One region of the Eubacterium album genome, then DNA from elsewhere that is predicted to be linked to it. Evidence: predicted binding sites of a transcription regulator. Region 1 holds the regulator's gene; the other holds the start of a gene.
The links. Region 1 encodes HrcA, which represses chaperone genes, less so after heat shock. Its sites were predicted from a motif close to TGTTAGCACTCNNNNNNNNNGAGTGCTAACA; they were not measured.
Positions count from the first base shown of each region.

Region 2: a site for HrcA is predicted at 3,744-3,774, ahead of clpB (ATP-dependent chaperone ClpB). Genes of this name have one in related genera too.

Region 1 covers NZ_JAODBU010000004.1:281,944-289,934, forward strand. Annotated here, with positions in the region: gene lepA (translation elongation factor 4) at 1-359, shown strand, start outside; gene hemW (radical SAM family heme chaperone HemW) at 419-1,777, shown strand; gene hrcA (heat-inducible transcriptional repressor HrcA) at 2,367-3,407, shown strand; gene grpE (nucleotide exchange factor GrpE) at 3,421-4,062, shown strand; gene dnaK (molecular chaperone DnaK) at 4,149-6,032, shown strand; gene dnaJ (molecular chaperone DnaJ) at 6,215-7,366, shown strand; gene N5B56_RS05795 (fibronectin type III domain-containing protein) at 7,723-7,991, shown strand, end outside.
Region 2 covers NZ_JAODBU010000007.1:74,213-82,203, reverse strand. Annotated here, with positions in the region: gene N5B56_RS07985 (polysaccharide deacetylase family protein) at 97-807, opposite strand; gene clpB (ATP-dependent chaperone ClpB) at 1,076-3,652, opposite strand; gene thiC (phosphomethylpyrimidine synthase ThiC) at 3,959-5,269, opposite strand; gene thiD (bifunctional hydroxymethylpyrimidine kinase/phosphomethylpyrimidine kinase) at 5,285-6,088, opposite strand; gene thiE (thiamine phosphate synthase) at 6,181-6,819, opposite strand; gene thiM (hydroxyethylthiazole kinase) at 6,806-7,627, opposite strand; TPP riboswitch at 7,704-7,810, opposite strand.

The sequences.
Region 1 (7,991 bases):
AGTTAGTTAAACTTGATATTCTTATTAATAAGGAAGAAGTGGATGCACTTTCATTTATCGTTCCGGATGTTACAGCATATGAACGAGGCAGAAAAATGTGCGAGAAACTTAAAAATGAAATACCACGTCAGTTATTTGAAATTCCAATTCAGGCAGCAGTCGGAAGTAAAGTAATTGCAAGAGAAACAGTTAAGGCAATGCGAAAAGATGTTTTGGCTAAATGTTATGGTGGCGATATTTCACGTAAGAAAAAACTTCTTGAAAAACAGAAAGAAGGAAAGAAGAGAATGCGTCAGGTTGGTAACGTTGAAATACCACAGGAAGCATTTATGGCAGTACTCAAATTGGACGAAGATTAATATAAAAGGTCTCTTTGCAGCAGGCAGAGGGACCTTATTAGTTGAAAAGAGAGGTAAAAATGAGCAAACATTTAGAAATATATATCCATATTCCGTTTTGCGTAAAAAAATGTGATTATTGTGATTTTCTCTCCGACAGGGCAGATTGCAAAACTAAAGAGGAGTATGTGGATGCGTTAATAAAAGAAATTGAATTGTCAAAAAATATTTTGAATGGATATGAAGTAGATTCAATCTTTTTTGGAGGAGGAACCCCTTCTATATTGGAATCACATTTATTTGAATGCATAATGAATGCAGTAAAAAAATATGCAAATATAAATGAAAATACAGAAATAACGATAGAATGTAATCCGGGCACTTTGACAAGAGAAAAATTAGAAGTTTACAAGAAAACCGGAGTGAACAGATTAAGCATAGGACTTCAGTCAGCAAATGATGATGAATTAAAAAGCATTGGAAGAATACACACATGGCAGGAGTTTTTGGATAATTATCGAATAGCAAGGGAATGTGGATTTGACAATATTAACATTGACTTAATGAGTGCACTTCCGGGACAAACGATTTCATCATATAAAGAAACTCTAGAAAAGGTAGTTGCCTTGAATCCAGAGCACATATCGGCGTATAGCCTTATAGTAGAAGAGGGCACGATAATGTATGACAGGGTAAATGAAGCAGCATTGCAGGGAAAGGATATACTTCCTGATGAAGATACTGAGCGTGAAATGTATTACATGACAAAGAATATCTTAGAAGAAAATGGATATCACAGATATGAAATATCAAATTATAGTAAAGAAGGCATGGAATGTAGACACAACGTAGGATATTGGCAGAGAAAAAATTATATTGGCTTTGGAATAGGAGCAGCTTCTTTATTAGAAAATGAAAGATATAATAATATTTCAGATTTAAATAAGTACATTGCTTTCATAAATGAAATATACAATTGCGAAGATAATATGGATGAAATGACAGCTTTTCAATATGGTAGTGAAGAAATGATGGATTATTTATTTGAAGATGAAGATGATTATGAATTTGAAAATAATAATCAACAATCAAGAGAAGATGAATCTGTATTCGAAGAAAAAATTTATCGAAAGAAAAGTGATAATGATACAGACTTTGATACTGATTATAACAGATTAGGTTCAATTCATAAAAACATTGAAAGACTCTCTAAAAATGATCAGATGGAAGAATTTATGTTTTTAGGCCTTAGAATGATGGAAGGAGTAAACAAAACTAAATTTGAAACATTATTTAATAAGAAGATAGAAAACGTATACGGTAATGTCTTAGAAAAACTTACACAGGAGAAATTATTGAAAACCGAAAACGACAATATAAAACTTACCGAAAGAGGAATTGATGTAAGCAATGTAGTATTATCAGAGTTTTTATTATAATAATATAATATGTAGAATACTCTATTTAATACTAATAAATATAGAGAAACTAATAAACTATAATAATTATAATAGGAATTATAGTAGGTAATTAATTGAACATTAATACTAGTATTGGGGAAAATAAAAAAACAAAACTAATTGCATTCAAAAAATATATATTTAATAATATCCAAAATAAAAATATCTAAAATTAAACATCATAGCACAAACCGGATAAATGTATATAATAACGAAAGAGCATTTGCCACCGTCGGTTCAATGTTCCATCATATGGAATGACTAGAACCGAAGGTTCTAATGTCAGACCATATGATGGAACATTAGAACTGCTACGAGTGGCAAGCAGCGAAAGCGTTCTTTCGATATTATATACATTTTTAATTGCAAGCAGCGAAAGCGTTCTTTCGATATTATATACATCCTTAAGGTTTGTGCTATTTTTCTATGTTCACAAATTATTTACAAAAGTTTCTATAATTTTTTTTGCAAAAATGTTGACAAATAATATGGTGGGTGCTATTTTAATTTATGAAAGATGTTAGCACTCAAAACTAACGAGTGCTAATAAGTAGAAAGGAGATGGAATATGGAACTGACAGAGAGAAAAGTAAAAATATTACAGGCAGTCATTCGTAACTATTTGGAAACAGGCGAGCCCGTTGGTTCAAGAACCATTTCTAAGTATACAGATCTTAACTTAAGTTCAGCAACCATTCGTAATGAGATGGCTGACTTAGAAGAGATGGGATATATAGTTCAGCCTCATACATCAGCAGGACGAATTCCTACAGATAAAGGTTACAGACTTTATGTTGACGATTTAATGAAAGAAAAAGTTCAGGAATTAGACAACAGAGAAAAGAAAGTAACTGAAAGAGAAAACCTTTTATTTGAAAAGGTTGATAAGGTTGAAACCCTTCTTCAGAATATGGCGAAGATGCTTGCAACCAATACTAATTATGCAACAATGATTTCAACATCAAGGGATAACGAAGATAAGATAAAATTCATTCAGTTGTCACTTATGGATGACAATCAGATTTTATGTATTGTTGTTTCGGGAAGAAACAGAGTAGTAAACAAGATTATAAAAGTTAAAGACCAGATTAATGAAGAAATGGTTTTGAGACTTAATGTGGCACTCAATACAAGTCTTGCAGGATTAGCAGTTGAGCAGATTAACATAGCTGTTATTTCAACACTTACATCTAATGCAGGTGAACATAAAGAATTAGTAACAGATGTGTTACAGGCAATTACAGAAGCCATTGCATCAGAAGCACAGATGAAGATTTATACATCAGGTGCAACGAATATTTTGAAGTATCCTGAATTAAGCAGTAACGAGAATGCAAGTTTGTTGCTTTCAACATTTGAAGAAAAGAAGCCATTAACCAATTTGGTAAATGATAATGAAACAGGAATTCAGGTTTATATCGGTGAAGAAACTCCGGTAGAAGGAATGAAGGATTGTAGTGTTGTAACAGCAACTTATGAATTAGAAGATGGCATTAAAGGTACCATCGGAGTTATAGGTCCGAAGCGAATGGATTATGAGAAAGTTGTAGAGACATTAAGAACAGTTAAGGGCCAGTTAAGCGATGCTTTCAAGAAGGAAGACGAATAGAAAGGAAGGTCCAATGGAAAAGAATATTAACGATATGCCTGAAGAAGAAAAGGTAGAAAAATCTGAAACTGAAGAAGAAACAGTAGAAGATACAAATGAAACAGTAGAAACTGAAAAAGAAACAACAGAAGATACTAAAGAAGATAAAGACAAAAAAGAAGCAGAAGATAAAAATTCTTCAGACAAAAAAGAAAAGAAAAAAATATTTGGAAAGAAAGATAAGAAAGACCAGCAGATAGAAGAGTTAACTGATAAACATCAAAGACTTATGGCTGAATTCCAAAACTATAGAAACCGTAGCGAAAAAGAAAAATCAGCAATGTTTGAAGTTGGTGCAAGATCAATTATTGAAAAACTTCTTCCGATTGTAGATAACTTTGAAAGAGGTATCGCAGCATTATCAGAAGAAGAACAGAAATCACCAACAGGTCAGGGAATGAATTTAATATATAAGCAGTTGATGACAGCATTTGAAGAAATGGGAGTTACAGTCATTGAAGCTAAAGGCCAACAGTTTGATCCGGAATTACACAATGCAGTAATGCATGAAGACAATGACGAATTAGAAGAAAATGTTGTTGTTGAGGAATTCCAGAAAGGCTATAAATATAGAGACAGTGTTATAAGACATAGCATGGTTAAGGTAGCTAATTAATTTTACAAATAAGAAATTATTTAACATATATTTGAACTCGGAAAACCGAGAAATAAGAAAATTATCAATTTAGGAGGAAATATATCATGGGAAAGATTATTGGTATTGACTTAGGAACTACAAATTCATGTGTAGCAGTTATGGAAGGTGGAAAACCTACAGTTATTACAAATGCAGAAGGTGTTAGAACAACTCCATCAGTAGTAGCATTTGCAAAATCAGGTGAAAGATTAGTTGGTGAAACAGCTAAACGTCAGGCAGTTACAAACGCTGACAAGACAATCTCTTCAATTAAGAGACATATGGGAACAGATTACAAAGTAGCAATTGATGATAAGAAATATACACCACAGGAAATTTCAGCAATGATTCTTCAGAAGTTAAAAGGTGATGCTGAAGCTTACTTAGGTGAAAAGGTATCAGAAGCTGTTATTACAGTACCTGCTTACTTCAATGATGCACAGAGACAGGCAACAAAAGATGCAGGTAAGATTGCAGGACTTGATGTAAAGAGAATTATCAACGAGCCAACAGCTGCAGCATTAGCTTATGGTCTTGATAATGAAAAAGAACAGAAGATTATGGTATACGATTTAGGTGGTGGTACATTTGATGTATCTATTATCGAAATTGGTGATGGTGTAATCGAAGTATTATCAACTTCAGGTGATAACAGACTTGGTGGTGATGACTTTGATGAAGCAATTACAAATTATATGATTTCTGACTTCAAGACAAAGACAGGTGTAGACCTTACAACAGATAAGATGGCACTTCAGAGAATTAAAGAAGCAGCAGAAAAAGCTAAGAAGGAACTTTCTTCAGCAACACAGACAAACATTAACATCCCTTACATTACAGTAACAGCTGAAGGACCACAGCATTTTGATTTAACTCTTACAAGAGCTAAATTTGATGAATTAACAAGAGCATTAGTTGAAAGAACAGCAGTTCCTGTACAGAATGCATTAAGAGATGCCGGAATTACAGCAGCTGAACTTGGAAAGGTATTATTAGTTGGTGGTTCAACAAGAATCCCTGCAGTACAGGATAAGGTTAAACAACTTACAGGTCATGAACCATCTAAGAGTTTGAATCCTGATGAATGTGTAGCAATCGGTGCATCAATTCAGGGTGGTAAACTTGCAGGTGATGCAGGCGCAGGCGAAATCTTACTTCTTGATGTTACTCCACTTTCATTATCAATTGAAACAATGGGTGGTATCGCAACAAGATTAATTGAAAGAAATACAACAATTCCTACAAAGAAGAGCCAGACATTCTCAACAGCAACAGATAACCAGACAGCCGTTGATATCAACGTAGTACAGGGTGAAAGACAGTTCGCAAGAGATAACAAGAGCCTTGGACAGTTCAGACTTGATGGAATCCCACCAGCAAAGAGAGGTGTTCCACAGATTGAAGTTACATTTGATATTGATGCAAATGGTATCGTAAATGTTTCAGCTAAGGATTTAGGAACAGGAAAAGAACAGCACATTACAATTACAGCAGGTTCAAATATGTCTGATGAAGATATCGATAAGGCTGTAAAAGAAGCTGCTGAATTTGAAGCACAGGATAAGAAACGTAAGGAAGGCATTGATGCTAAGAATGAAGCTGATTCAATGGTATTCCAGACAGAAAATGCTTTGAATGAAGTTGGTGATAAGATTGATGCAAATGATAAGGCAGCAGTTCAGGCTGACATCGATGCATTAAAGGCTGTAATTGCTGAAATTACAGATGACCAGAACATCACAGATGCTCAGATTGAAAGCTTAAAGAATGGAAAAGAAAAATTAATGGAAAGCTCACAGAAAGTATTCTCAAAGATGTATGAACAGGCTCAGGCACAGGCTGGAGCACAGGGAGCAGGTCCTGATATGGGAGCACAGGGAGCTTACCAGGATCCTAATGCAGGAGCTGGAGCAGATGATGTAGTTGATGGTGACTATAAGGAAGTATAATCTGAATACACATATAGCACTGGGTTATAGAATATGATAGAATGTATCCCGTCCGGGTTTAGCCCGGACGGGTTTTACAAGTTATTTATACTAATATAAAAATAATGAAAATAGGACTAGGGTATGACATCCGTGTTTTATTTGCAGATTATTTATTCATACTAATATGAAAGGTGATAAAAATGGCGGAAAAAAGAGATTATTATGAGGTATTAGGCGTTGATAAAAATGCTGACGAAGCCACAATAAAAAGCGCATATAGAAAATTGGCTAAGAAATATCACCCGGACGTAAATCCTGGGGAAGAAGCTGCGGCGAAGTTTAAAGAAGCATCAGAGGCATATGCTGTACTTAGTGATGCTGATAAGAGACGTCAGTATGATCAATTCGGTCATGCAGCATTTGATGGAAGCGCAGGAGCAGGAGCCGGAGGATTTGATTTTAATTCTGCAGACTTTGGAGATATATTTGGAGACATATTCGGAGATATATTTGGCGGAGGCAGACGTAGTTCAAGAAACAGCAATGGTCCTATGAGAGGAGCAGATATTCGTGCTTCAGTCAGAATAACATTTGAAGAAGCTGTATTTGGATGCGAAAAGGAATTAAGTCTTAATCTTAAAGATGAATGTACAACATGTCATGGAACAGGTGCAAAGCCTGGAACACAACCTGAAACATGTAGCCGATGCGGAGGTAGAGGTCAGGTAGTTACAACACAGCAGAGCTTCTTTGGAACAATGCAGAATATTACAACATGTCCTGAATGTAACGGAACAGGTAAGGTTATAAAGGATAAATGTGCAACATGTCACGGCACAGGATATACTTCAAGTCTTAAAAAGATTGCAGTTACAATTCCGGCAGGTATTGATGACGGACAGAGTGTAAGAATCAGAGAAAAAGGTGAACCTGGAAGAAATGGCGGACCAAGAGGAGACTTATTAGTACAGGTTAGAATTATAGGCAATCCAAACTTCCAAAGAAATGGAATGGATTTATATACAAATACATCAATCTCATTTGCACAGGCAGCAATAGGAGGAGATGTAAGAGTTAACACTGTAGATGGAGATGTATTGTTTAACATAAAACCGGGAACACAGACAGGAACAAGAATCAGATTAAAAGGAAAAGGTGTTCCAAGTATTAGAAATAAAGCAGTTCGTGGTGATCAATATACAACTTTGATTGTAAGAGTACCTGAAAAATTGACTCATGAACAAAAAGAGTTAATTAAACAGTTAGACAAAGTATCAGGAAATACACTAAACCAAAGTGAAGATGAAAAGCCAAAGAAAAAGAGCTTTAAAGATAAATTTAAACTAGATTAAGAGATTAGAAAAAAGAAATATTGCGGATATAAAAGTAAAATTGCTTTTATATCCGTATTTTTATATATTAAAAATTTGAAAAAAATTTTATAAGTTAGAAAATATTAAAACAATCATTTAAATAAATAAAGAAGAAATAAGTAATGTATATATTAAATTAAGTAACAATAAAACAAGAAAAAATTGCAAAAAAAAGTTTTTGTGAACAATAAAACCAATGAGAGTAATCACTAATAGTCAAATTGTACAAAAACAAGCAAAAAAATAAGCGGTTTATAATAAAATATGTTGACTTTTGAAACGTTTTTAACTATACTGACTGTATAATAGTTATAAAGTTCAGGAGGAAAATTGAAATGAGAAAGAATTTAAAGAAAATCGCCACATTAGCAATGGCAGCAGCAATGGCTATCGCAGTAGTACCTGCAGTACCAACTCAGGCAGCTAAAACAGAATTAATTAAGAATGAATGGGACAGTTACTTTGGTGCTTCATCAGGATGGGCTGAAGGAGCAGAAGGAGCTTTGACAGAAAATTCTAAGTCATCTTGGACAGCCGATATGGATTCAATTGGCTGGGGTGGAATCTGGGGAGCTCAGATTAAGAATGAAAACCTTAAGTACCA
Region 2 (7,991 bases), on a different contig from region 1:
TTACCTATTGTTTTTCACAAGTCCTTTTGTGGATTGCTTTGTTGCTTCTCTACGTTAATAATGACCCCAAATTAAGCAATCTTATTTTTTTATTTACTATTTATCTCTTCTTATAATTTGCTTATTTGAATTCATTTTATCAACTGTAACAAATACATAATCCTGTTTCTTTAATTCTTTTATAACCGTTTGTGCTGCATCAACAGAGCTTTCAAATATGTCATGCATTAAAATAATATCTCCATTTTTTACGTTTTTTAAAATTTTATCAGTTACAATGTCCTTATTTTTATATTTCCAATCTAACGGGTCAACATTCCACATAACTACAGACATTGATGTTTCGCTTAAAAGTTCATCAGTAAAACTGCCAAACGGTGGACGTATGTATTCCGGGATATATCCTGAAATATTTGTAATCCATGCATTTGTAGTATTAATCTCCTCTACCGCCTCATCAAATCCTAATTTCGTTAACTGACTATGATTAAATGTATGATTTCCAATCAGATGTCCTTCATTTTTCATTCTTATAACAATATCTTCGTTTTCTTTTATATTTTTCCCAACTAAAAAAAACGTCGCCTTTACATTTTCTTTTTTCAAAATATCTAACAGTCTTGGGGTACATTCACTGCTTGGTCCGTCATCAAAAGTTAACGCAACCCTCTTTATGTTTTTATATTTATTTATTGTTTTCAAATTATTTTCTGCTGTTTCTATAGTTTTTTTCTTCAAATTTCCCATTATAAATAAAAGCGGCAATATCATAATTAATGCAATAACCCACCATTTTTTTAACTTCATTTAAATCCTCTAAATCTTATTTTTATGTTTTTTTATCTTCTTTAAATTATATATATTTGTAAAGTGGAATATGTTTAATAGGACGTTTTAAACAAAATAAAAAGCTGAATTACCAACATGTTAATACGATTCCTGTTATTACACAAGTCCATATTTTATGCTAATAATTCAGCTTTTATATAATACCAGAGTCAAAAAGACCTAAGCCCACATAAGTTTGCTTATAAGTGGTCGAAAGACCTTTGTCTGATATCTTTGTCTGATATCTTTATCTTATAATCAGTTTTCCATCTTTTGCATCAACCGTAATAGTATCTCCCATATTTACATCTCCTTGTAAAATAATCTTTGCTACTAAGGTTTCTACATTCTTCTGTAAATATCTCTTAAGCGGTCTTGCACCATAAACCGGATCATATCCATTATCTGCGACAAATTTCTTTGCCTCGTCTGTAAGCACTAAATGTAAATCTTTGTCTGCAAGTCTTTCATTCAAATTTGCAACTATTAAATCTACAATTCCGCCAATATTATCACGGGTAAGTGGTTTAAACATAATAATTTCGTCTAATCTGTTTAAGAATTCAGGTCTGAAATGATTTCTCAAATCATTCATAACCATCTCTTCTGCCTCAGGCTTTATATCACCATTGTCATTGATTCCTTCAAGCAAATATGAAGAACCAATATTTGACGTCATAATTAATATTGTGTTTTTAAAGTCCACTGTTCTGCCCTGAGAATCTGTAATTCTACCATCGTCTAATACCTGTAATAATACATTAAATACATCCGGATGAGCCTTTTCAATTTCATCAAAAAGTACTACCGAATATGGTTTTCTACGAACTGCTTCAGTAAGCTGACCGCCTTCATCATATCCAACATATCCCGGAGGCGCTCCGATTAATCTTGACACTGAATATTTTTCCATATATTCACTCATATCAATACGAACCATATTTGTCTCATCGTCAAATAAATTCTGTGCAAGTGCTTTAGCAAGTTCTGTTTTACCTACACCTGTAGGTCCTAAAAACAGGAACGAACCTATTGGTTTACCAGGATCTTTTATTCCCGCCTTTGATCTGATTATTGATTCAGTAATCTTTGTAACTGCTTCATCCTGTCCAATTACACGTTTGTGTAACTGTTCATCCAAATGAAGAGTTTTATTTCTTTCTGTTTCTGTCAGTTTAGCAACAGGTATTCCTGTCCAACGTGAAATGATTTTTGCAATTTCTTCATCTGTAACACTTTCACGTACCAAAGACAAATCTTTATTTTTTACATTTGCCTCTTCACTTTCTAACTGTTTCTGTAACTGAGGTAATCTACCATATTGTAACTCAGCCATCTTTTCAAGATCATACTTGCTCTGGGCAATCTGTATTTCTTTCTTGACCTGTTCAACCTGTTCACGAAGTTCCTGTAATTTGTTTACAGAATTCTTTTCGTTTTCCCACTGAGCTTTCTTATTGTTAAATGCATCTCTAAGTTCAGCTAATTCTTTTTGAAGTTCCTCTAATCTTTCTTTGCTCAAATTATCGGTTTCCTTCTTTAAGGCTGCCTCTTCAATTTCCATCTGCATAACTTTTCTTCTAAGTTCATCAAGTTCTGTAGGCATTGAATCAAGTTCTGTTTTTATCATCGCGCAAGCTTCATCAACAAGGTCAATTGCCTTATCAGGCAAAAATCTGTCAGTTATATAACGGTCAGATAATGTTGCTGCTGAAACTAATGCACTATCTGTAATTTTAACTCCGTGGAAGACTTCATATCTTTCTTTCAATCCTCTTAAAATTGAAATTGTATCCTCCACTGTTGGTTCATTGACCATAACAGGTTGGAAACGTCTTTCTAAAGCCTTATCCTTTTCAATATATTGTCTATATTCATCAAGTGTTGTTGCACCGATACAATGAAGTTCACCTCTTGCAAGCATAGGTTTTAACATATTACCTGCATCCATTGCACCATCTGTTTTTCCTGCGCCGACAATTGTGTGTAACTCATCAATAAATAAAATTATCTCTCCGTTACTGTTCTTTACATCTTCAAGTACAGCTTTTAAACGCTCTTCAAATTCACCTCTGTATTTAGCACCTGCTACCAATGCTCCTAAATCAAGTGAAAATATCTTTTTATCCTTCAATCCATCCGGAACATCTCCACTTACAATTCTTTGAGCCAAACCTTCTACTGCTGCTGTTTTACCTACACCGGGTTCACCGATTAAAACAGGGTTATTTTTTGTCTTTCTTGACAATATACGAATTACATTTCTAATTTCACTGTCTCTTCCAATAACAGGGTCTAACTTTTGATTTCTTGCTCTCTCAACCAAATCCTGTCCATATTTTCCAAGTGCATCATAAGTAGCCTCAGGATTATCATTTGTTACTCTCTGATTTCCTCTTATCTCAGCTAATACCTTTAAGAATCTTTCCCTTGTAATACCATATTCTTTGAAAAATTCTTTAACTTCTTTATTTGGCTTAGCAATCATAGCAAGGAATAAATGTTCAACTGAAACATATTCATCTCCCATTCTCTTTGCTTCATCTTCTGCTGCTAGCAATGCTGAATTAAGACTCTGACTAATATACCTCTGTCCGCCTTGTACTTTAGGTTTCTTACTAACATAATCTTCAATTCTGTTTTTAAAATGTGTTGTCTGGATTTCCATCTTTTCAACTAATTTTAAAATCAGACTGTCTTCTAAATTAACAAGGCTGTATATTAAATGTTCCTGATCAATTTCCTGATTACCAAATTCCTCAGCAACCTTTTCACAGTTCTGAACTGCTTCAATTGACTTCTGTGTAAATTTACTAATGTTCATCTTCTATACCTCCTTAACTTCTGTTTTAAATATTAGTTCTTCACTCTCTTTCTTAGGATTTTCCTTTCCTACAAATACGTTATAGCACTTTTGTTAGCACTCGTCAAGAGTGAGTGCTAATTATTTTTTTAATTTTTTTAGTTTTTCTTTTGTTTTCATAAAAAGAACTGTTACATATCAATAACGCAACAGTTCCTTTTATGTAGCACAGAGCAAGCCGTAGTCATTAAATCATAGGTTTGCTTACCCTGACATCTTATATACTATGTATTTACGTATTATTATCCGCCTTAATTTCATTAAAGTTTAGAGTATATCTATATGTTCTCCATTTAAAGCTTTGTTCATACTACGGACTGCACAGAATTTGCCGCACATTGAACATGTATCTTCATGTTCAGGTGCTCTGTCTGCTCTAATTGCTTTTGCAGTTTCAGGATCAAGTGCGCATTCCCACTGAGCATCCCAATCTAAAACTCGTCTTGCATCTCCCATTTTATCATCTATATCTCTTGCGCCTCTTACGCCTTTTGCGATATCAGCTGCATGAGCTGCGATTTTACTTGCAATTATTCCCTGCTTTACATCATCTAAATTTGGAAGTGCCAAATGTTCTGCAGGTGTAACATAGCAAAGGAAAGCTGCTCCACTCATTGCTGCAATTGCACCACCAATAGCTGCTGTTATATGATCATATCCGGGTGCTATATCTGTAACTAAAGGTCCTAAAACATAAAATGGTGCTCCCATACAAATTGTCTGCTGAACTTTCATGTTAGCTGCTATCTGATCCATTGGTACATGTCCCGGTCCTTCAACCATAACCTGAACATCTTTTTCCCATGCTCTCTTAGTTAATTCTCCAAGACGAACAAGTTCTTCAATCTGACATACATCTGTTGCATCTGCAAGACAACCCGGTCTGCAGGCATCTCCTAATGAAACAGTAACATCATATTCTCTACATATATCAAGAATTTCATCATAGTATTCGTAGAACGGATTTTCTTCTCCTGTCATGCACATCCATGCAAAAACAAGTGAACCTCCTCTTGATACAATATTCATTTTTCTTTTATGTTTGCGAATCTGCTCTATTGTTTTTCTTGTAATTCCACAATGAAGTGTAACAAAATCAACACCATCCTGTGCATGTAAACGTACTACATCTATAAAATCTTTTGCTGTTAAAGTATCCAAGTCTCTCTGATAATGAATTACACTATCATATACAGGTACTGTTCCTATCATTGCAGGACATTCACTTGTAAGTTTTTTACGAAATGGCTGTGTGTTTCCATGACTTGATAAATCCATGATTGCTTCGCCACCCATCTTTACGGCTGACATAACTTTTTCCATTTCAACATCATAATCTTTGCAATCCTTAGAAATTCCAAGATTTACGTTAATCTTTGTTTTTAACATAGAACCTATTCCTTCAGGATCGAGACACTTATGATTCTTATTAGCAGGAATTACAACTTTACCACTTGCTACAAGAGGTAAAAGCTCCTTTACTTCCATTTTTTCTTTTTTTGCTACAATTTCTAATTCCTTTGTTACAATTCCTTTTCTTGCAGCTTCCATCTGTGTTGCATATAATCTTTCTTCCATCGTAATTCTCCTTTATTATTTTACTTTAGTATATTCATTTGTAATAGCAAATCCATGATTCATAGGTCCACTTCCCTTTCCTAAATCAAGCATAGCTGCTAATGCTCCTGAAATATACTCTTTGGCTCTAAAAACTGATTCTTCCAAATCATATCCTTTTGCCAGATTTGATGCTATTGCTGATGATAATGTACACCCTGTTCCATGGGTATTTGGATTATCTATTCTTTTCCCATGAAACCATTTGAATTCATTATCTTTATATAATAAATCGCTGGCATCATTTTGGTTATGTCCTCCTTTGCAAAGGACTGCACAGTTATATGTTTTTGCAATTTTTTCTGCTGCCTTTATCATATCTTTTGAGTTGTTTATTTTTATTTGGGCCAGTTCTTCTGCCTCCGGAATATTTGGAGTAAGAATCGTTGCCAAATGAAACAATTCTTTTTTTAATGTGTCTACAGCATCTTCATTAATAAGCCTTGCGCCACTTGTTGCCACCATTACCGGATCAATAACAATATTTTTCGCTTTATATTGTTTTAATTTATCAGAAATAACTTTTATAAGTTCTTTCTCTGAAACCATTCCTACTTTAACTGCATCCGGTTCAATATCCGTAAATATGCAGTCAATTTCCTGTGCCAGAAATTCAGGTGTTGCATTCTGTATTGCCGCCACGCCTGTAGTATTTTGAGCAGTTAGAGCTGTAATGGCACTCATAGCATACACTCCATTTGCCATCATCGTCTTTATATCTGCCTGAATACCTGCTCCACCACTTGAATCACTTCCTGCAATTGTAAGGGCTGTCTTCATATAATTCTCCTACTATTTATTATTTAATTATCTTTTTGTCACATATATAGTAATTCTCTATATGTTCTCTAGTCTTACTTTACCTGATAATATTATTCTACAATTTTGCTTATTTCTTCTTTTAAGCCACTAGCTGCATTTTTTATATTATTTGCTCCATAAATTGCACTAATTACTGCAATTCCGTCTATTTTACTTCCTGTTAATTCTTTAATGTTATCATGAGTTATTCCACCTATTGCTACAACAGGAATTGACACTGCTTCACATATTTCTTTCAAAGTTTCATACGTTACTTCTTTTGCATCATCTTTTGAATTTGTCGGAAATACTGCTCCTACTCCAAGATAATCTGCACCTCTCTTTTCTGCCAAAAGTGCCTGTTCTACTGTCTGTGCGGATACACCTATGATTTTATCAGGTCCTAATTTTTCTCTTACCATACCTGCTTCCATATCACTTTGTCCTACATGGACTCCGTCTGCTCCTATTTCTACAGCAATATCCACATTATCATTTATAATGAAAGGTACTTTATATTCTTTGCATAACTTCTGTAATTCTTTTGCCTCTTCAAGGAAATGCTCCTCATCTAATTTTTTCTCTCTTAACTGAAGAAAAGTAACTCCTCCGTCAAGACTTTCTTTTACTACTTCGTATAAAGTTCTTCCGTTTAACCAATATCTGTCTGTTACTGCATACAATAACAAATCTTTTTTATCTAATTTCATATTTTGCTCCTTTATCGAGAGTTTCCTTATCCATATTATAGATTGCATCAATAATTCTATTTCTATATGTAGAATTACCGTCTCCCTCTTTCATATAACTCCATCCGATTTCACCTGCAAGACCCATTGTACAAACTGCTGCTGCAGCTGCCTCTAACTGTTCGTTAGGATTTGCTACTAAAAATGCTGTCATCATTCCTGAAAGCTGACATCCTGTTCCTGTTATTTTTCCCATTTCAGGACGACCATTTCTTATAACAAAACATCTTTTTCCATCGCTTACTAAATCAATTGCTCCTGTAATAGCTATTATTGTTTCACTCTTTTTTGCAAATTCTTTTATAAATTTAATTGAATTTTCCAAATTTTCTTCGGTCACTGCATCTGCTACATCAGCATCTACACCTTTTGTTGTTCCGCTACCATAAGCTAAGGTCTTAATCTCTGATATATTTCCACGAATTGCATTAAATTTAATTTTTTTCATTAACTCCACTGCAGTATTTGTTCTAAGTGTTGAAGCTCCTGCTCCAACAGGGTCAAGTAATACCATATGCCCTAATTTATTTGCTCTCTTTCCTGCAATAAACATACTTTCTATAGTTCTCTTATTCAATGTACCAATATTAATATTTAAGCCCTGGCAAATACTTGTAATATCCTCAACATCTTCCGGTTCATCAGACATAATCGGGCTTCCTCCACATGCCAATAAAACATTTGCCACATCATTAACTGTTACATAATTTGTAATATTATGAACCAAAGGTGTATTATTTCTGACCTCTTCTATGTATTTTCCTAACATGCACAATTCCCTCCTTTTACAAAAATAATGCGGATATGCCTATAAACACATCCGCACAAATATTGTTGTCTCACAAAATCTGCTATAATTATGTTCCTACGTTGGCATTATCCAAATCAGGTTATGGGTCAAGGTATACAACCTACTCTCAGCAAGCTTATGCAAGCTCCCCTTTTATTTTCACAAATAACAATCTTTTTAATTGTTATTACTTTAATCAGTAACTAAACTAATTATCAATTTCATTCTTTTCTTCAACTATAGACGGCTTTCGTTTCTGTGTCAATACTAGTTTTTTAGCTATATCACTATAATCTTTTTAAACTGGCGTCGTTATATTTCTTTATTTTTCATAAACCACTTA